One region of the Actinoplanes sp. ATCC 53533 genome, then DNA from elsewhere that is predicted to be linked to it. Evidence: riboswitches for the same ligand, from Rfam matches in the RefSeq annotation. Region 1 holds a riboswitch; each other region holds the start of a gene.
The links. Region 1 has a riboswitch for cyclic di-AMP ahead of DMB66_RS11770 (C40 family peptidase). Riboswitches for the same ligand answer to the same signal wherever they lie in the genome.
Positions count from the first base shown of each region.

Region 1 (3,265 bases):
GACGGCGCAACGGACACCCGGTGCACCGCCAGTCGCCGTTGGCGCGCTCGATGGGCGAGCCGCACTCCGGGCAGACGAACGAGTCGTCGTGCCAGCGCTGGCCGGCGCTGAACCAGACGACGTGCTCGGTGTTGATGGCCGCCCAGACCACCATCGGGTCGTCCGCGTTCGCGACGACGTGCACGTCGGGGTGGGCGGCCAGGGCCGTCCGCCACATCTGCGCCATCATCGCGACTTCCTTGGCGCGGTCGAGCTGGTCGCGGGAGAGGTTGAGCAGGGCCACCACCCGCGGCGTGGTCTCGTCGATGACCCGGGCCAGGTAGTGCTCGTCGACCTCGAGCACGGCGAACGGCGTGGCGCCCGCCTTGGCCAGGGCGGAGGTGTGCCCGGTGGGCATGTTGGCGCCGAAGGAGTTGGTGGCGACCGGGCCCAGCACGCCGAGGGCGGCCGCGGTGAACCGGGTCGTGGTCGTCTTGCCGTTGGTCCCCGAGACCAGCGCGATCGCGCGGCCGGCGGCCAGGTTTCTCAGCAGGTCAGGATCGATCTTGAGACCTATCCACCCGCCGATCACCGAGCCGTCGCCGCGGCCCGCCGCCCGCGAGAGCGCCGCAGCGGTTCGCGACACGGAGGTCGCGACCTTGGCCCGTAGGGGCATCTTCCCGTCCGTCACGGCGACGAGGGTACCGGAAACGGACACTACGTCGAGTGGCGCTGTGGATGGAGCGGTCCAGGTCACCGCCGGGCGGCACCCTCGGCCGAACGGATGATCTCCACCCCACCGCCCGGCGCCGAGTTTCCGCCGCTGGGGGCGTTTACGGCCACATTCTCCTGACCTTGACTCAGACCATGATCGACCTCGATGCGGCTTTTTGTGTGTTGTGTTTCACCCGCAACCCTCGACGAATGGTGATCACTTCAACACGGTAAGTACCGGCATTTGTCACAGCGCGGTTACAAACCGGACAGTGTTCCATGTGCCAAACACGTTCGGTAGTCGAAACCACCCCAGCGGTCCGACCGGAAATCGGGTAGCAAGGGTGAGCCGGTAAGCAACCGCTCGCCGCTCGCACCGCCACGGACCACGCCGAGCCCTGCCCCGGTCCGAGCGGCGCGATCGTGATCGCGAACAACGACACAGGCATACGGGGGCAGGGACGGGGGACCCAGATTCGGTCCCACGGAACGCCGCTCGCGGCGAACCGATGAGGACCTCGGGGTGAAGCCACCACCGGTGGCCGGGCAACCTTCCCGCCCGAACCCGACAGCTAACCTCGCAGGCGTGCCGGAGGGATATCTCTACCGTGCACGAACGCACCTCGCACCGGCGCCCCCGCAAGACCGGCACCGGTTCCATCGCTCTGTCCCTGGGCCTCTGCCTCTGCGCCGGCCAGCTGGTCGCCACCGCGCCGGCATCCGCCGCGCCGGTCCCCGTCACCGCAGCGGCAGCGGCAGTGGCAGCAGCGACCGTCAAGCCCCGCATCACGAATTCCTACAACAGGAAGTCGATCGCGGCGGGCAAGACGGTTCGGGTGACCACCAAGCTGATCAACCCGAAGACCGGCAAGGCCGTCACCGGCAAGGTCAAGCTGCAGATCCGTGGCGGCAAGGCATGGAAGACCTGGGTGACCAAGTCGACCAACTCCAAGGGCGTGGCCTCCTTCCTGACCAAGCCCGGCGGCTCGCTGTACTACCGGACCATCTTCGCCGGCACCAAGGGCTTCGCCTCGGTGCGCAGCAGCCAAACGAAGATCACCGTGAAGAACAACGCGGCCAAGATCCTCGCCGAGGCCGCGAAGCACAAGGGGGCGCTCTACAAGTTCGCCGCCTCGGGGCCGAAGCGCTTCGACTGCTCCGGTTACACCATGTACGTCTACAAGAAGGCCGTCGGCAAGAAGCTGCCGCACAAGGCCAACTCGCAGCAGAAGTACGGCAAGGCCGTCAGCAAGGGCAACAAGAAGATCGGCGACCTGATCGTCTTCCGCTCCGGTTCGTACGGCACGCACGCGGGTATCTACGCGGGCAACGGCTACATGTGGGACTCGCCGCACTCGGGCGCCCGCGTGGGCAAGCACAAGATGTACGGCTCGAACTACGTCGTGCGGCGCCTCGTCTGAGCGTGACACGTCGGTAGGGCAGGACAGCACAAGTAAGAGCAGTACGACAGTTCAGTGGGGCGCGACCCGGGCGGGTCGCGCCCCACTGTCGTGTCCGCGCCACTTTTCCCTCCACTTTCCTCCCGGCGGAGTCTTGAAGGGCAGTCGACCCTTCCCCAAAGCCCGAAATCGGGGGACTTTCGTGCCCGGGTGGGCGGCATGTCGGAAAGTGGACCATGGTCGGGCCCGCCCGGCCCTCCACTTCCGCTCCACCTGCTCTGACGTGCGGATACATCCGCGAATCCGGCTCGCAGAAGCCGTCATTCTTGTTGCGAGTGGAGGGAAGTGGAGTAGAGTGGAGCGCAGTGGCAGGGCCTGAGGAGGAGCTGATTCCGAGGGGATTTGCCGGCCCAGACGACAGGTGGTCCACGCAGAGCTGGCTCTGCGGCGGCGCCGGGGGGCAGGGGGGTTGGGCCGATGTTCCTCGGCACGCACACCCCGCGCCTGGACGACAAGGGCCGACTGATCCTTCCGGCGAAGTTCCGCGACGAGTTGGCGGGAGGTGTCGTGATCACGAAGGGGCAGGAACGTTGCCTTTACGTCTTCCCGATGCCGGAGTTTCAGCGGATCGCGGGCCAGCTGCGCGAACAGCCGGTCACCCACAAGGCCGCCCGGGCATACAGCCGGGTGTTCTTCGCCAGTGCGCATGACGAGATCCCCGACAAGCAGGGTCGCGTCACCATCCCGGCACACCTGCGGGAATACGCGGCGCTGGACCGCGAGCTCGTGGTGATCGGTGCGAGCACGCGGGTGGAGATCTGGGACAAGCATTCGTGGGAGCAGTACCTCTCGGCGAGCGAGGACGACTTCGCCGATATCGAGGAGGGGGTGCTGCCCGGCGGATTGTGAGGCGTGGCACCTGTGGGCCTGTGAACGGCCCGGACGTCGCTGCCGCCGTACTGCGAGATCTCCAGCCGCTCCCGCTCCTGGCGCCTCTTCCCCGGTGCCAGGCGTGTGTCCGGTCGGGCGCGCCCGATGGCAACGGGCACGAGCGGATGGGGATCTGGCGGTACGGACAGACGACCGGGGTAGGCCGGCATCGGGGGATCGATGCGGGCCGGACCGGGTGAGCGCGGAAAGAGCAGGCAATGGGGGTCGACATGGGGGAGCTT
Region 1 covers NZ_QHHV01000029.1:56,380-59,644, forward strand. The annotation lists gene DMB66_RS11765 (MurT ligase domain-containing protein) at 1-655, opposite strand, end outside; cyclic di-AMP (ydaO/yuaA leader) riboswitch at 1,174-1,295, shown strand; gene DMB66_RS11770 (C40 family peptidase) at 1,302-2,114, shown strand; gene mraZ (division/cell wall cluster transcriptional repressor MraZ) at 2,571-3,002, shown strand; gene rsmH (16S rRNA (cytosine(1402)-N(4))-methyltransferase RsmH) at 3,242-3,265, shown strand, end outside.

Region 2 (3,265 bases), on a different contig from region 1:
AGCCGGATCACCGGTCTGGAGTTCTCGCTGCTCTGGCGTGGCCTGCGACTGCGGGTGGAGGTGACGGCGGAGGAGGTCACCTACTCGCTGCGCAACGGCGGCGGCTCGGCCCGTCTCGACCTGCTGCACCACGGCAAGGAGGTCACCATCACCCAGGTGAAGCCGGTCGTGCTGCCGATCCCGCCGGCGCCGCCGACCGGCCCGGCGCCGACCCAGCCGGCCGGTCGCTCCCCGGTCCGCCGGGCCACCCGGGCCTGAAGACCGAAAAAGAAAGAAGCCCCCGGTCCTCCGCGAGGAGGACCGGGGGCTTCTTCGCGCTGTCGCGCTAAAGCATGGAGACGTGTACGTGGTCCGTATGGTCGCTGGGGCCGCTGTACGAGTGCCAGCCGCTGGCGGGCTGCCAGATCTGCTTGTTCCAGATCACGTAGAGGATGCCCAGTCGGTCGGCGTTACGCACCAGGAAGGCCATCAGGTTGTTGCCGTACTCCCGGGTGTCCCGGTTGTGCCAGGGCGAGAATCCGCTCTTCTGCAGGGACCAGTCGCAGGCGCGGCCCTTGGGATGCTCGAACGGGCCGCCGTTGCGGTGACAACCGACGAATCGGTTGAACCCCGCCTTCTTCACTTCCTTGTACATGTGCGAGGTGCGCGCCGTGATGCAGCCACCCGTGGTCGGGTCGTCGACGTTGCAGGACTCCGGGCCGAACTCGCCGTCGGAGTTGCGCGGCGCCGGCGCGGCGACCTTGGACTTGGCGACCACGAAGCCGCCGGTCACCGTCTTGCCGCCGACCTGGGCCAGGGCCTTCTCGGCCGATTCCTTCTGCTTTGCCATCAGCGCGAAGTTCTGCTTCTGGGTCTTGACCTCTTGGTCGAGGCGGGCCTTGGCCTTGCTCACCGCGTCGATGGCCTCGTCGAGCTCGCGCAGCTTGCCGTCGTTGAGGGCGTTGATCTCCTCAAGGGAGACCGCCTTCTTGAGGAAGCCGTCCGGGCCGTCGGTGTTGAGCAGGAAGCCCATCGTCGATATGCCGCCGGTGCGGTATTGCTGCGCGGCGACCGCACCCACCTCGGGCAGCAGCTTGTCGCGCTTCGCCTCGGCGTCCTTGACGCGCAGGGAGTAGCCGAGCTGAGCCTTGGTCGACTTCGCGACCGCCGCCTTCGCCGTCAGGTAACGCCGGCCCGTGGAGTCGAGCACGTCGTTCAACAGCGGATTGTCGTCGCCGTCGTCGGCGGTGGCCGCCGGGTCGTCCGGGGCGGCATTCGCCGGGGATGCGGGCGCGAACATCATCGCGACCGCGGCGAGCGGTGCCAGGGCGAGAATCTGCCACCGGCGGGGTCTTGCCGTCATTCAGAATCCTTCCGCGTGACCACCGGCCGGGTTAGCTGACGGGTTCGGGACGGAAGCGATCCCTACCACTGACTCGTGGATTCACCCCGGTGTCTCTGTGGTTCCCCGGCTCATCTTGCGACGATTAGATGGTGGGCTGCCGGTGCCTTGGGGGCGGCACCTCTGTGGCAGTAACCGGCGGCCAGCTTACCTGACAACGGCCCAGGTGGCAGGCCTCCCGCGGGCGTAAAAGCGTTACCGCACAACGACTTTCCGTTACCACTCGATGGAATGACGAGGTCATGGGCCGTAACGACATATCAATGTGAGTCGTTGCACTCTCTCTGTAGTCGCTCACCCCGAGTGCTTAGTCGGTCGCATAGGGTACGACGACTGTCGATTCCTAGCATTGATGGGTAGTCTTCGTCACGGTCTCAGCGCAGACCGCCGCCTAATCGCCGCAAGGCGAGCCGGGGAACCACCCGAGTAATGGGGTGAATCGGATCAGCGTGCCCGCGCGGATCCGTAGGGATCACTTCCATCCCGAACCCGTCAGCTAACCCGGTCGGCGGCCGACGGAAGGAATGTTCGTGAGGTTCAAACCCGTCCGCCGGCGATTAGCGACCGTGCTCGCGGTCCTCGTCGCCACCACAGGGCTGGCGCTCGCCGCCCCCACCTCCGCCTCCGCGGCCCCCCGCCCCCTCGCCGCGCCGGGCGACTCGGGCGACGACGGCGAGGGCGGCTCGAAGTCCCTGGTCCAGCAGCTCGAAGAGGCGTCCAAGGGCTTCGTCGAGGCCAAGGAAGCCCTGGAGCGTTCCAAAAAGCGTCAGCAGCAGCTGACCGCCAAGCTCAAGGAGATCGACGCCGATCTCGGCCCCAAGCAGGCGGCGCTGGACAAGATCGTCCAGCAGACGTACCGCACCGGCCGGCTCGGGCCGATGGCGGCGCTGATCACCGCCAACTCCGCCGACAGCATGCTGGACCGGGCGCAGACCCTGGAGATGATCGCCGTCAAGCAGGACCGCGCGGTGCGCGATCTCAAGGGCGTCAAGACCCAGCAGCAGCAGGCGAAGGTGGCGATCGACACCGCAGTCCGTGATGGGCAGCGTCAGGTCGACGTCATGGCCAAGCGCAAGAACCAGGCGGAGAGCGCCCTCAAGGCGGCCAACGCCGCCAGCGCGGCGAACGACTCGTCCGGCGACAGCGGATCAACTACTACCAGCAGCGGCGGCGGCGGCAACAGCTCAGTGGCCTCGGCCGCCCGGCGCAACTCGGACGGCTCGCTGCCGGACGAGTCGTGCAGCGTCAACGACCCGACCACTTCGGGCTGCATCACACCGCGCACCCTGCACGCGATGCAGGAGGCGAAGAAGGATGGTTTCACCCGCTTCGTCGCGTGCTTCCGCGAGCAGAACAGCGGTGAGCACCCGAAGGGCCGGGCCTGCGACTTCGCCGCCGACAAGAACGGCTTCGGCGGCGACGCGACCGGGAGCAGCAAGGATTACGGCAACCGGCTGGCGAACTATTTCATCAGTAACGCCAGCCGGCTCGGTGTGCTCTACGTCATCTGGTTCCGGCGGATCTGGCTGCCCAGCAGCGGCTGGAAGTCGTATTCCGGCGCCGGCGGCGACCCGTCGAGCGATCACACCAACCACGTGCACCTGTCGATGCGCTGACCGAGGGGAGTGCGGGGCCTACCGCTTGACGTAGGCCTCGTACTCCTTCAGCACGTCGTCGGTGGGTCCGTCGGCGCGGATCAGGCCGGACTCGAGCCAGATGGCCCGCTCGCAGGTGTCCCGGATCGACTGCTCGCTGTGGCTCACCAGGAAGACCGTGCCGGCTTGCGCGCGCAGTTCACGCACCCGCTGCTCGCTGCGCCGGCGGAACTTGGCGTCACCGGTGGCCAGTGCCTCATCGATGAGCAGCACGTCGTGCTGCTTGGCG
Region 2 covers NZ_QHHV01000094.1:9-3,273, reverse strand. The annotation lists gene DMB66_RS28565 (glycoside hydrolase family 65 protein) at 1-258, shown strand, start outside; gene DMB66_RS28560 (hypothetical protein) at 326-1,342, opposite strand; cyclic di-AMP (ydaO/yuaA leader) riboswitch at 1,346-1,483, opposite strand; cyclic di-AMP (ydaO/yuaA leader) riboswitch at 1,760-1,908, shown strand; gene DMB66_RS28555 (hypothetical protein) at 1,912-2,997, shown strand; partial or broken gene DMB66_RS28550 (ABC transporter ATP-binding protein) at 3,016-3,265, opposite strand, start outside.
Region 2: it holds a riboswitch for cyclic di-AMP, as region 1 does, so the genes downstream of both, DMB66_RS28560 (hypothetical protein) here and DMB66_RS11770 (C40 family peptidase) in region 1, are expected to answer to the same signal.

Region 3 (3,265 bases), on a different contig from region 1:
CCGGGCATATCGCTACGCCCCCGCGCAGACCCGCGAGGAGATGACCGCCGCGCTGATGCTCGACGCGCTCAGTGCCGCCCCCGACGGCGTCCGGGACGCGGCGCTGGCGCACTTCGTCGGCCGGATCGACCCGTCGGCCCTGACCGCCGCCATCGCGGCGGCGCGGAAGGATCCGGCCGCCGCGCCGGGCCTGCCCGCCGCGGAAAACCCAGAAAGGCGGCAGTGACCGCGCTGCTGCTGGGCGCGCTCGGGCTGACGCTGTCGCTCGTCGTGCCGGGCATCCTCGCGGGCGCCCGCTGGCCCGACCGCGCGCCGGCCGCCGCCGTCGGGCTCTGGCAGAGCATCACCCTCGCGGGGGTGCTCTGCGCGCTGGGCGTGGTGCTGGCCGGGCCCCAGGAGCTGGTCAGCGAGCTGGGCTCGGACCGGCCGGTCGGCGCCGCCGCGCTGATCCTCGCGCTGGTCGTCGCGACGGTGATCATCGCCCGGCTGCTGGTCTCGCTGGTCCGGGTGAGCATCCGCTCGCGGGCCCGCCGGGCGCGGCACCGGCTGCTGGTCGACCTGCTGGACAGCGCCGAGCGCCACGGCGAGTTGCCCGCCGAGGTGCCGCCCGGGCTGCGCGTGCTCGACGGGCCGCTACCGTTCGCATACTGCCTGCCGGGCCGCTCGCCGCGGGTGGTGCTCAGCGACGGCGCGCTGCGGGTGCTCGACGCCGGGCAGGTGGCCGCCGTGATCGCGCACGAGCAGGCCCATCTGCGGCACCGCCATGACGTGGTGATGGAGTCGTTCACCGCGTTCTACCGGGCGGTGCCCCGGCCGCTGCGCAGCCGCGCGCCCCTCGACGCCGTGCACCTGCTGCTCGAGATGGTCGCCGACGACGCGGCCCGGCGGCGCTGCGGCGCGGCCCCCCTGGGCACGGCGCTGGCGCTGCTCAGCGACGCGGTCAGCCCGGACGCTCCGGCCGAGCTCGGTGGCGCGGTGGCGGAGCGCCGGCGTCGCCTCGACCGGCTGGCCGCCGACGATCCCCGGTCCGTTACCCTCACCGTGACACTGCTGGCGGCGGCCGGCGCCGTCGGTCTGCTCGTGTTACCCACCGTGATCCTGGTGGTGCCGTGGCTCGACCGGGCACTCTCCGCATGGCCGCTTTAAGTCCTCCTTAATTACCGTAGGTCACTGGGTGTTATGCGCAGTGTGTCCTGATACCGCCGGGTTCAAATCGCCGGTGATCGGGAGTACGGTGGGGCCCGGCTCAGCAGTCCCCCCTCGTCCCAACCCGGGCGAACTGACGGGCCACCGCCTAATCGTTCCAGTCGTGAACGAACCGGGGACCCGAGCAACCGGGGTTAAGCCGCAGCAGCACCGCGGCCGGGCGCGCTTCCCGCCCGCACCCGTCAGCTAACCCGGTCGGCGGCCGAGGGAAGAAAGGACACTGCACCTACGTGAAACGGATTGAGGCGCACCGCGTCGCAATTCTGCGCAGCATCGCCTGCGCCGTCGCCGCGGTCGGGATTCTTCTCGCGCCCGGAGTGGCGAACGCGACACCGTCCCCGTCGAGCATCGAAAAGCAGATCGACGAGCAGTGGAACAAGCTGGAACCGGTCATCGAGCAGTACAACAACGTGCACAACCAGCTGCTCAAGAACCAGGCCCAGCTCAAGAAGATCGACAAGCGGCTCGCCCCGCTGGAGCTGCAGGTCAACCTCGCCATGTCGCAGGTGGGCAGCATGGCGGGCGAGGCCTACATGCAGGGCTCGCCCAGCGCGATGACGGCCATGATCATCAGCGGCTCGCCGACCGGCCTGACCGAGAAGCTCTCGTTCCTCGATCAGATCAGCCGGCACCAGCGCCAGTCGGTCGCCGGCGCCGCTGAGTTGCGGGACAAGCTCGCGGGCGACAAGCGCGACCTGGACACTCTGACCAAAGCTGTGGCGGCCCGGGACAAGGCGCTGGCGCAGCAGCAGAAGGACATCCAGAAGAAGGTCGACGAGCTGCAGAAACTGCGGATCAAGGCGTACGGCGCCAGCGGCGTCGCCGACGGTCCGTTCAAGACGGGCCCGTGCCCGGTCGACTACACCGACGACGCCGGCGGCCGGGCGGCGCAGCGAGCCTGCGACCTCATCGGCAAGCCGTACGTCTTCGGCGCCGAGGGGCCGGGCGGTTACGACTGCTCCGGCCTGACCAAGGTGGCGTGGGCGGCGGTCGGGGTGCACCTCGAGCACTTCACCGGAGACCAGATCCACACGGGCAAGTCGGTCAGCCGCAGCGAGCTGAAGCCGGGTGACCTGATCTTCTACGGCAGCCCGGTGCACCACGTGGGCATCTATGTGGGTGGCGACACCATGGTCCACGCGCCACACACGGGCGACCATGTCCGGATGGCGTCGATCGACCGCAGCGGAGCCATCACCGGCATCCGCCGCCCGGGCTGACCGGCGCAGCGCAACCACGAAAAAGCCGCCACGCCCGTGGCGGCTTTTTCTTGCCCTTCGGTCGCCTCGCCGTGCTGGTGCGTCGACTTGACCGGGACGACCCGCAGCGCTGACGGGGCCGCGCCGGGTGCCCGGGGCTGCGAGACTGGGGGATGTTCTCCGCCGGTTTCACGCGCAACGTCACCGACAGCTGGGGCGACGCCGGCCGGCGGTGGCTCGCGGGGCTTCCGGTGCTGATCGAGGAGGTCGCGCGCGACTGGGGGCTGACGGTCGGGACGCCGTACCCGTTGAGCTTCAACTTCGTCGCGCCGGTCCGCCGGGCCGGGGGATCGCCGGCGGTGCTCAAACTCGGCCTGGCCGAGGCCGGCCATATCGCGATGGAGGCCGACACGCTCGGGTTTCTGGGCGGTCGCGGCGCGGTCGAGGTGCTGGCCCGCGACGACGGGCGTGGCGCGCTGCTGCTGGAGCGCGCCGAGCCGGGCGTGACCCTGCGGACGCTGGTCCGCGAGCGCGACGGGCAGGCCACGGCCGTCCTGGTCGACCTGATGCGCCGGCTGCACCGGCCGGCGCCGGACGGGCTCATGCTGGAGGAGCTCTCGTCGCGGGTGGCGGCCTTCGACGCGCACCTGGCCAGATATCCCGGCGACGAGCCGATTCCGCGGGCCCTGGTCGAACGGGCCCGGGAGCTCTGGGCCGAGCTGTGCGCCTCCGCCTCGCGGCGGGTCGTCCTGCACGGCGATCTGCATCACGAGAACGTGCTGGCGGCGAGCCGGGAGCCGTGGCTGGCGATCGACCCGCACGGCGTGCTGGGCGATCCCGGCTACGAGGTCGGTGCGGTG
Region 3 covers NZ_QHHV01000329.1:4,559-7,823, forward strand. The annotation lists gene DMB66_RS56025 (BlaI/MecI/CopY family transcriptional regulator) at 1-226, shown strand, start outside; gene DMB66_RS56030 (M56 family metallopeptidase) at 223-1,146, shown strand; cyclic di-AMP (ydaO/yuaA leader) riboswitch at 1,282-1,422, shown strand; gene DMB66_RS56035 (NlpC/P60 family protein) at 1,437-2,426, shown strand; gene DMB66_RS56040 (aminoglycoside phosphotransferase family protein) at 2,579-3,265, shown strand, end outside.
Region 3: it holds a riboswitch for cyclic di-AMP, as region 1 does, so the genes downstream of both, DMB66_RS56035 (NlpC/P60 family protein) here and DMB66_RS11770 (C40 family peptidase) in region 1, are expected to answer to the same signal.